2 regions of the Geodermatophilus sp. SYSU D00705 genome follow, and region 1 is predicted to be linked to the other one. Evidence: riboswitches for the same ligand, from Rfam matches in the RefSeq annotation. Region 1 holds a riboswitch; the other holds the start of a gene.
The links. A riboswitch is a leader RNA that binds a small molecule or an ion and turns the genes downstream of it on or off. The one in region 1 is predicted to bind cyclic di-AMP.
Positions count from the first base shown of each region.

Region 1 (4,060 bases):
GTGTCGGACTTCTACCGCCACACGGTCAGCCGGGTGGCCGCCGACGGCGCGGAGACGGTCGTGGTCGAGGTGGAGCAGCAGCCGTCGGGGCTCGGCTGGCTGCCCGACGGCTCGCTGGTGGTCGTGTCGATGAAGGACCGCCGCGTGCTCCGGTACGCCGACGGGTCGCTCAGCACGTACGCCGACCTCGCCCGGCACTGCGGGGGGCACCTCAACGACCTCGTCGTGGACGCGCAGGGGCACGTGTTCGTCGGCGACTTCGGCTTCGACCTGATGGGCGGCGGCGCGGCGGCGACCGCGTCGCTCAAGCGGATCGACCCGGACGGCACGGTCAGCGTCGCCGCCGACGGGCTGCAGTTCCCGAACGGCTCGGTGATCACCCCGGACGGCGGCACGCTGGTCGTCGGCGAGACGCTGGGCAACCGGTACACCGCCTTCGACCTGGGCGCCGACGGGTCGCTGACCAACCGGCGGGTCTGGGCGTCGCTGGGCCCCGAGGTCACCGGGACGACGGTCGACGAGGTGCTCGGTCAGCTGGTGGTCGCCCCGGACGGCTGCGCGCTGGACGCCGAGGGCCTGATCTGGGCCGCCGACGCGGTGGGCGGCCGGCTGGTGCGGGTGGCCGAGGGCGGGCGGGTGGACGACGAGATCTCCGCGCCGTCCGGGCTCGGGGTGTACGCCTGCATGCTCGGCGGGGACGACGGCCGCACGCTGCTGATGTGCTGCGCGCCGGACTTCTACGAGCACAACCGCGCGCCGGTGCGCGAGGCGGTGCTGCTGGCGACCGAGGTCGACGTCCCCCACGCCGGCCGGCCGTAGTCAGGCGGACGTCCGCCGGCTGTCCCGCTCCTCCGGCTGACCGGGGGTCAGCTCCCGGTGGCGCCGGGAGGCGGCTCCGCCGGGCGCGGCTGCCCGTCACTGCCGGGCACACTGGGGTCGACGGTCCCCATGGTGCCGCCCTGGGCTGCGCGCGGCTCCTCCTGCTGCGACGGCGGCCCGACCAGGTCGGGTTCCTCGCGCTCGCCCGGGTTGCCGCCGGTGGCCTCGTTGGCGCCCCCGTAGGGGCGGCCGGTCATGTTGCCCTCTGTCATCTCCGGACCTCCTCGTCCTGGGTGCGGGGGTGGGTACCCGGGGCGGGCGGCGCTCACGCGGGGGCGAGGACGCGGACCGGGGAGCCGGCGAGGAAGGCGGCGACGTCCTCGACGGCGTCGCGGAAGAACACCTCGTAGGTGGCGCGGGTGACGTAGCCGAGGTGCGGGGTGAGGACGGTGTTCGGCGCGGTCCGGATCGGGGCGTCGGCGGGCAGCGGCTCCCGGTCGTGGACGTCGACGCCTGCCCCGGCGATGCGGCCGTCGCGCAGGGCCCGGACGAGGGCGGCCTCATCGACGATCGGGCCGCGCGAGGTGTTGACCAGGATCGCGGTCGGCTTCATCCGGGCGAGCTCGGCGGCGCGGGTCAGAGCATGCGGCAGCGGCCCCTGCCCGGGGATCCGGGAGGGGCCGCTGCCGGGCGGTGGATCAGTAGCCGCGGCCCCGGCCGTAGCCCTTGCCGCCGCCCTTCTGCTTGGCCTGGTAGTCGGCGATGAACTTCTTGATCTTCGCCTGGTTCTCCGGCTTGCGGGCCTCCTGGATGACCTTCGCCGCGATCCCCGACGCCACGAGCTTCCGGATCATGCCGGCCATGTGGTTCCTCCTCGGTTGGTTGCGTTGATCGTGCCCGCCCAACGGTCCGGCCAACCACCGAGGTTCCCGTGGCGATACGTGCGGTCGTCCCCACGGACGGTCAGGACGCTCCGTATGGGGTCCAACTGCCCTTGACTTCGCTGACCTGCCCAATTGTCAGCAGCGACGGGACCTTGGTCCCGGTGTCCGACGTGGTGGGACTGCGTGTCGCGCGCGTGTCGGCCCGCGTCTCGCCCGGGCGCCCTCGCGCCGGCGCTCGCCCGGCGTGGCCGCGCGCGTGCGTCTAGCGTCCTCTGCGGTCCCGACGGGCCCCCGTTGCCGAAACCGTGGCGACACCCGTCGGACCCCGCCGAACAGGGGCGTGGCCACTGCCGCGCCCGGACCGGGGACCCACCGAAGCACAGGGGTGAAACACGGCCTGTTGCCGTGCCGGGCGACCTCCCGCCCGAACCCGACAGCTAACCCGGTAGGCGGACGGATGGAACAGGAGAACCGTCGTCGATGACGACTGCCCGCACGTCCTCAGCCCGTCGCACCATCCGTGGGATCGCGGTCGCCGCGATCGCCGGCGCCGGGATCGCCCTCACACCCGCCACCGCCTCGGCCGCCCCGGACACCATCGCCGTGTCGGCCGCGGCGGTCGCCAGCCCGGCGGCGCAGAGCGCCGTGAACACCGCACTCGCCCAGGTGGGCGATCCCTACCGCTGGGGCGCCTCCGGCCCCAACGCGTTCGACTGCTCGGGCCTGACCTCGTTCGCCTACCGGGCGGCCGGCGTCGGGCTCCCGCGCACCGCCCGGGCGCAGTCCGGCGCCGGGGTGGCGGTCTCCCGCGACAACCTGCAGCCAGGTGACCTGCTGTTCTTCTACCGCCCCGTCTCGCACGTCGCGATGTACATCGGCAACGGCAAGATGGTGCACGCCTTGCGGCCGGGGCAGCCGGTGAGGGTCGACAACGTGAGCTACATGCCGAGTTACGCCGGCGCCCGCCGCATCGCCTGACCTGCTCTGCCGGTGTCCTGTCGCTAGTGGCGGCAGGGCACCGGCGGCTGGTCGGCCGGCTGCAGCGAGAAGACCGAGCCGGCGTCGCGCGGCCAGGAGTGCAGGAACAGCAGTCCGAGGCGGGTGTTGACGAACGCCTCGGGTCCCGCCTCGCGGACCAGGTCCGCCAGGTGGGCGGTGTCGTGGTTGCGGTGCCGCTGCAGCTCGTCGCCGACGGCCAGCGTGACGACGTCCCCGACGGCCCCCATCACGACGACCGGCTGCCAGTGGGCGTCGTCGGCCTGCGCCAGCTGGACGTGCGCCGGGTGCGGGGCGTGGCCGCGGGCGAGGCGGCGGCAGGGAATCGGCGTCTCGACGCGGCTCGAACCCGGGTGCGACTCGAGGTGGTCGGACACTGGCTCCCCCTGGTTCCGTGCTCCACCGGAAGACCGGCGGACTGTCAGCGAACCACCTCGCTGCCCCGCTCGCCGGGGTGCCGAACGTCCCGGACGGCGAAGTCGCCCGTGTGGGTGCCCGCTCTGCCGTCGAGGTGACGGACGGCGACGGGTCAGCCGGGCGCGACGCCAGGAAGGGGCCGCGCTCGGGTACGAGGGTGGCCATGGCCGCGAGTGGAGACGTGCCGATCCTGCTGCTGGACGTCGACGGCGTGCTCAACGCGGCCTGCAGGGACCTCCCCGAGGGCTGGCGACGCGGGACGTTCAACGGCTTCGTGCTGTCGTGGGACCCGACGGTCACCGCCCGGCTGCGCGAGCTGCACGAGTCGGGCCGGGTGGAGATCCAGTGGCTGACGACCTGGGCCGGCGACGCCGACCGGCTGCTGGCCGAGCCGATGGGGCTCCCGCGCGGGCTGAGGGTGCACGCCCGGGAGGGGGCCGCGCCCACCGGCTTCCGCGGGCCGCTCGGGACGGCGACGGACTGGTGGAAGCTGGCCTGCGCCCGCGCGGTCGCCGAGGCCGAGCCGGGACGGCGCATCGTCTGGATCGACGACGACCTCGCCGAGCAGGCTGCCGACACCGGCGAGTGGCTGGCCGCCCACCCGCACGTGCTGGTGGTCGCACCGACCCTGGGCGTCGGGCTCACGCACGCCCAGCTCGACGAGATCGAGGCGTGGCTGTGAGGTTCGGCTACGAGACGCGGACGAAGTCGCGGCCGTTCCAGTGCCACCGCACGGTGATCGGGATGGACGGGCCCTCGGCACGGTTGTCCTCCGGCGCGTAGGCCCACATCCCGGCCACGATGTCGCCGTCCCGGACCGACAGCGCGGTCGGGTCGTAGAGCGGCGTCAGGACCGTCGACTCCTGCAGGGTGCGCGGGCTGGGCAGGACCGCGAGCCGTTCCCCGTCGGCGGCGAACACCTGGACCTCGTCGAGGATCCCGTT
Region 1 covers NZ_JBJGYT010000015.1:69,238-73,297, forward strand. Annotated here, with positions in the region: gene ACI78Q_RS13720 (SMP-30/gluconolactonase/LRE family protein) at 1-819, shown strand, start outside; gene ACI78Q_RS13725 (hypothetical protein) at 867-1,091, opposite strand; gene ACI78Q_RS13730 (NAD(P)-dependent oxidoreductase) at 1,145-1,489, opposite strand; gene ACI78Q_RS13735 (hypothetical protein) at 1,518-1,682, opposite strand; cyclic di-AMP (ydaO/yuaA leader) riboswitch at 2,042-2,168, shown strand; gene ACI78Q_RS13740 (C40 family peptidase) at 2,184-2,681, shown strand; gene ACI78Q_RS13745 (hypothetical protein) at 2,705-3,076, opposite strand; gene ACI78Q_RS13750 (HAD domain-containing protein) at 3,298-3,798, shown strand; gene ACI78Q_RS13755 (hypothetical protein) at 3,806-4,060, opposite strand, start outside.

Region 2 (4,060 bases), on a different contig from region 1:
AGTGCCACGCCCTGCACCACGTCCGAGGTCAGGTGGTCGCCCACGACGTCGGCCAGGGGGCGCTGCTGGAGGTCCTGCCACAGCTGCGGGTCGCGCAGCCGGCCGGCCAGCTCCTGAGGGGAGAGCAGCGGCTCGATGAGGGTGGGGGCGAGGTCCTCGGCCAGCGTGGCCAGGCGGCCGTAGAAGCGCTGCCAGCCGGCCAGTTCGGCGTCTGAGCCGGTCAGCGCGCGGAACGAGGCGGCCGTGGCCGGCCCCTCGTCCCGCTCCACGAGCAGGCCCGCGCCCCCGGGGACGGCGGTGTAGGAGGCCACGGCGCGGTCGGCGAGGGTCACCTCCAGGTCGAGGTCGGCGACGATCCGGTCGGGCAGGAGGCTCACCAGGTACGAGTAGGCCGACAACCGGACGTCGACGCCGGGGAACACCTGCTCGCTGACCGCGGCGCCGCCCACCCGTTCGCGGCGCTCGAGCACCAGCACCGACCAGCCGGCCCTGGCCAGGTAGGCCGCGGCCACCAGCCCGTTGTGCCCACCACCGACGACGACGGCGTCGTATGCGCCCGCTCCGCTCACCGGCGGACCGTAGCCGGTGCCGGCACCGTCAGCTGCCCTCGGCGGGCGCGTCCTCGCTCTCCTCGCAGCCCTGCCCGGGAGCCTGCTCGGCGGTGCCGCAGTCCTGCTCGTTGCGGTTCACGTCGGTGTTCCCGCCGGTCTCGGTGCTGCTGCACCCGGCGAGCACCCCGGCGAGGAGGAGGGCGGCCAGGGGGCGTCTGAGGTCCATGCGCTGGACGTGCTCGCGGGGAGCGGTCGCCAAACCCCACCGGCACCACCGGACCCACCGGTCCCGCGTGTGTGGCGGATGGAGTCGAGAGTCCACGAAATCACATCCAGGTAATTGTCACGGCAGCGTCACGGCCCTTACGGTGTGTGTGTCCGGCGGGGCGCTCCGTCACCAACCTGGGTGACACCCCGAGGACGCCGCCGAGCACGCGCCCTCCTCCCCGGGGGCGCGGGGCCGGGGACCCACCGCAGCACTGGGGTGAAGCGCGCACGGCCGTGGCCGGCGCGCCGGGCGCCTTCCCGCCCGAACCCGTCAGCTAACCCGGTAGGCGGCCGTGGAAGAAACGGAGTGCCGCCGCCCCATGGCGTCCCCTCGCACCGCCCGCCGCGCTGCCCTCGTCCTGGCCGTCACCGGCGCCCTCGGCATCACCCTCGTGCCGTCGTCCGCCGGAGCGGAGGAGCCGGCCACCGCGCAGGAGGCCGCCGCCCTGGTCGCGGCCCGCGGCCACGAGCTGGAGGTCGTCACCGAGGAGTTCAACGAGGCCCGCGAGGCCCTCGCCGCCCAGCAGGCCGCCGCCCAGCAGGCCGCCGCGGCGGTGACCGACGCGCAGGGCGCGGTGACCGCGGCCCAGCAGCAGGTCCGCGGCATCGCCCGCAGTGCCTTCACCGGCGACAGCATGGGCTCGCTGCAGGCGCTCATGACCAGCGGCTCGGCCGAGGAGTTCGTCAACCGGGTCACGCTGCTGGAGACCGTCGCCGGCCACCAGAACGTGCTGCTGGACCAGGCCGTCGCGGCCGGCGAGGTCGCCGCGGAGGCCCAGGCGGTGGCCGACCGCGCCGCCACCGAGGCCCAGGCGCAGTACGACGCCGTCGCCGCGCAGCAGGCCGACCTGCAGGAGCAGATCAACGCCTACCAGGCCGACTACGCCCGGCTGTCCGCCGACGAGCGGCGGGCCGCCCTCGAGGCGGCCGCGACCGCCCACGGTGGCGGGGCCGAGCGCGCCAGCCGCGCCGAGCGCTCCACGCCGGCGCCCGCGGCCTCCGCGCCGGTGGTGGCCGGCAGCGGGGCTGTCCAGACCGCGATCGACACGGCCATGGCCCAGCGTGGCAAGCCCTACGTCTGGGCGGCGGCCGGGCCGGGCTCCTACGACTGCTCCGGGCTCGTGCAGTACGCCTTCAAGGCCGCCGGCATCAGCCTGCCGCACTCCAGCCGCATGCAGGCGTCCATGGGCACCCAGGTGTCCCGGGCCGAGGCGCGCCCCGGTGACCTGGTCGCCTTCTACAGCCCGGTCAGCCACATCGGCATCTACCTCGGCAACGGCCAGATGGTGCACGCGCCGACCTCCGGCGACGTCGTCAAGGTCGCCAGCGTCGACGCCATGGGCGCCACGCCGCGGTTCAACCGCATCGCCGGCTGAGAAAGGGCCCCGTCCTCCCCCCTCGCCTGCTAGGGGCGGTGCCCTGGACGGGGTCATCCCGGAGCCCCGGTCGCACGACGCGACCGGGGCTCCGCGCGTCTCCGGACCTTGACCGCGCCGACGCGCTCGTGAACACTGATCTCGAAGGAGAGCACTGTTCACAACAGGAGGTCGGTATGGCGCAGGCATGGCAGTGGGCCTGGGCGGGCGTCGCGTTCGCCGCGGAGCTCGGCGCGCTCGGTGCGCTCGGGTACTGGGGCGCCACCACCGGCGCGACGACGACCGGCCGCTGGCTCCTCGGTCTCGGCCTACCCCTGGGGGTGGCCGTCCTGTGGGGCGTGTTCGCTGCGCCGCAGGCCGTGGTGCAGGTGGCCGCGCTCGCCGTCCTCGTGAAGGTCGTCGTCTTCGGGGGCGCGGTGGCCGCGCTGCTGGTCAGCGGCTCGCCGCGGCTGGCCGTCGTCCTCGCCGCGGCGGCCGTGCTCGGCACCGTGCTCTCCGGGCCCCTCACCTCCCCGGCGTCGGCGGACGCCGTCAGCGCCCCGGCCCTCCGCTGACCTCCTGCAGCAGCCCCCACACGAACCGCGCCCGGGCCCCGCCGGGCAGCGCGACCTCCCAGCGGGTGACCACGCCGGGGTCGACGCTGCGTGCCCCGGGCAGGCCGACGACGTCGTCGAGCACGTGCTCCCACACCAGCAGCCGCGCCGCGGACGCGGGTGGGACGGGTGAGCCTGGCGCCCGGACCAGGTGCTCGTTGAGCACCGACCCGCCGGGACCGGACAGCACCTCCCAGTAGAGGTGGGGCCACAGCGGCACCGGCCACCGGCGGACCTGGACGTCGAGGTCGCCGAACCGGCGGTCCTCGAGCTCGTCCGGCGGCCCGAGGACGGCGCTGCGCAGCGCCAGCCCCCGCGGGGCCCGCGGCGAGTGCTGCAGCGCCTGCCAGCGGGTGTGCGCGGCGTGCGCCTCGGCGCGGGTGGCCCCCAGCCGGGGCAGCGCCTCCGCGACCAGGTCGGGGCGCAGGTCGGCCATCCGCCGCAGCAGCACGAGGCAGAACTCCCGCCGCGCCAGTCCCCGCACGGGCGTCGACCCTGCCAGCATCCGGCCGTGCTGATCCCACCGGCCACCGCCGCCGCGATCATGGAGGGGGTGGTCACGCTGGCGTTCCGCCGCTGGGACCGGCCGCGCATGCGCCCCGGCAGCACCCAGCGCACGGCGGCGGGGGTGGTCGAGGTCGTCGACGTCACCGAGGTGGACCCCGCCGACATCACCGAGGCGGACGCCGTGGCCGCCGGCGTCCCCTCCCGCGACCGGCTGCTCCGGCTGCTGGACCGCCGCCCCGGCACGCACGTCTACCGGATGCACGTGCGCGGGGCGGGCGCCGACCCGCGGGTGGCGCTGCGTGAGCAGGCGGCCCTCTCCGCGGCGGAGCGGGCCGAGCTCGACGCGTGCCTCGACCGGTGGGACGCCGCCCGCGCCGCCGGACCGTGGACGCGCACCGTGCTGCGCCTGATCGCGGAACGCCCCGGGGTGCGGGCGCCCGACCTCGCCGCCGTCCTGGGCCGGGAGACGCTGCCGTTCAAGCGCGACGTCCGCCGGCTGAAGGAGCTGGGCCTGACCCGCAGCCTCGCGGTCGGCTACGAGCTCTCCCCGCGGGGCGCGGCGTACCTCGGGCCGCGCATCGGGGAGGATGGGGGGCGATGAACCCCCGCGCCGTCGCCCTCGCCTTCCGTGCCGTCGCCCTCGCCGAGGCCTGCTCCTGGGTGGGCCTGCTGTTCGGCATGTTCGTGAAGTGGGTGCTCGCGTCCTCCGAGCGCGGCGTGCAGATCTTCGGGCCGATCCACGGCGGCATCTTCGTCGCCTACGTGC
Region 2 covers NZ_JBJGYT010000044.1:21,330-25,389, forward strand. Annotated here, with positions in the region: gene ACI78Q_RS21735 (phytoene desaturase family protein) at 1-569, opposite strand, end outside; gene ACI78Q_RS21740 (hypothetical protein) at 598-777, opposite strand; cyclic di-AMP (ydaO/yuaA leader) riboswitch at 977-1,123, shown strand; gene ACI78Q_RS21745 (C40 family peptidase) at 1,139-2,194, shown strand; gene ACI78Q_RS21750 (DUF2568 domain-containing protein) at 2,371-2,748, shown strand; gene ACI78Q_RS21755 (hypothetical protein) at 2,726-3,271, opposite strand; gene ACI78Q_RS21760 (hypothetical protein) at 3,299-3,895, shown strand; gene ACI78Q_RS21765 (DUF3817 domain-containing protein) at 3,892-4,060, shown strand, end outside.
Region 2: linked by a shared signal. The riboswitch ahead of ACI78Q_RS21745 (C40 family peptidase) and the one ahead of ACI78Q_RS13740 (C40 family peptidase) in region 1 are both predicted to bind cyclic di-AMP.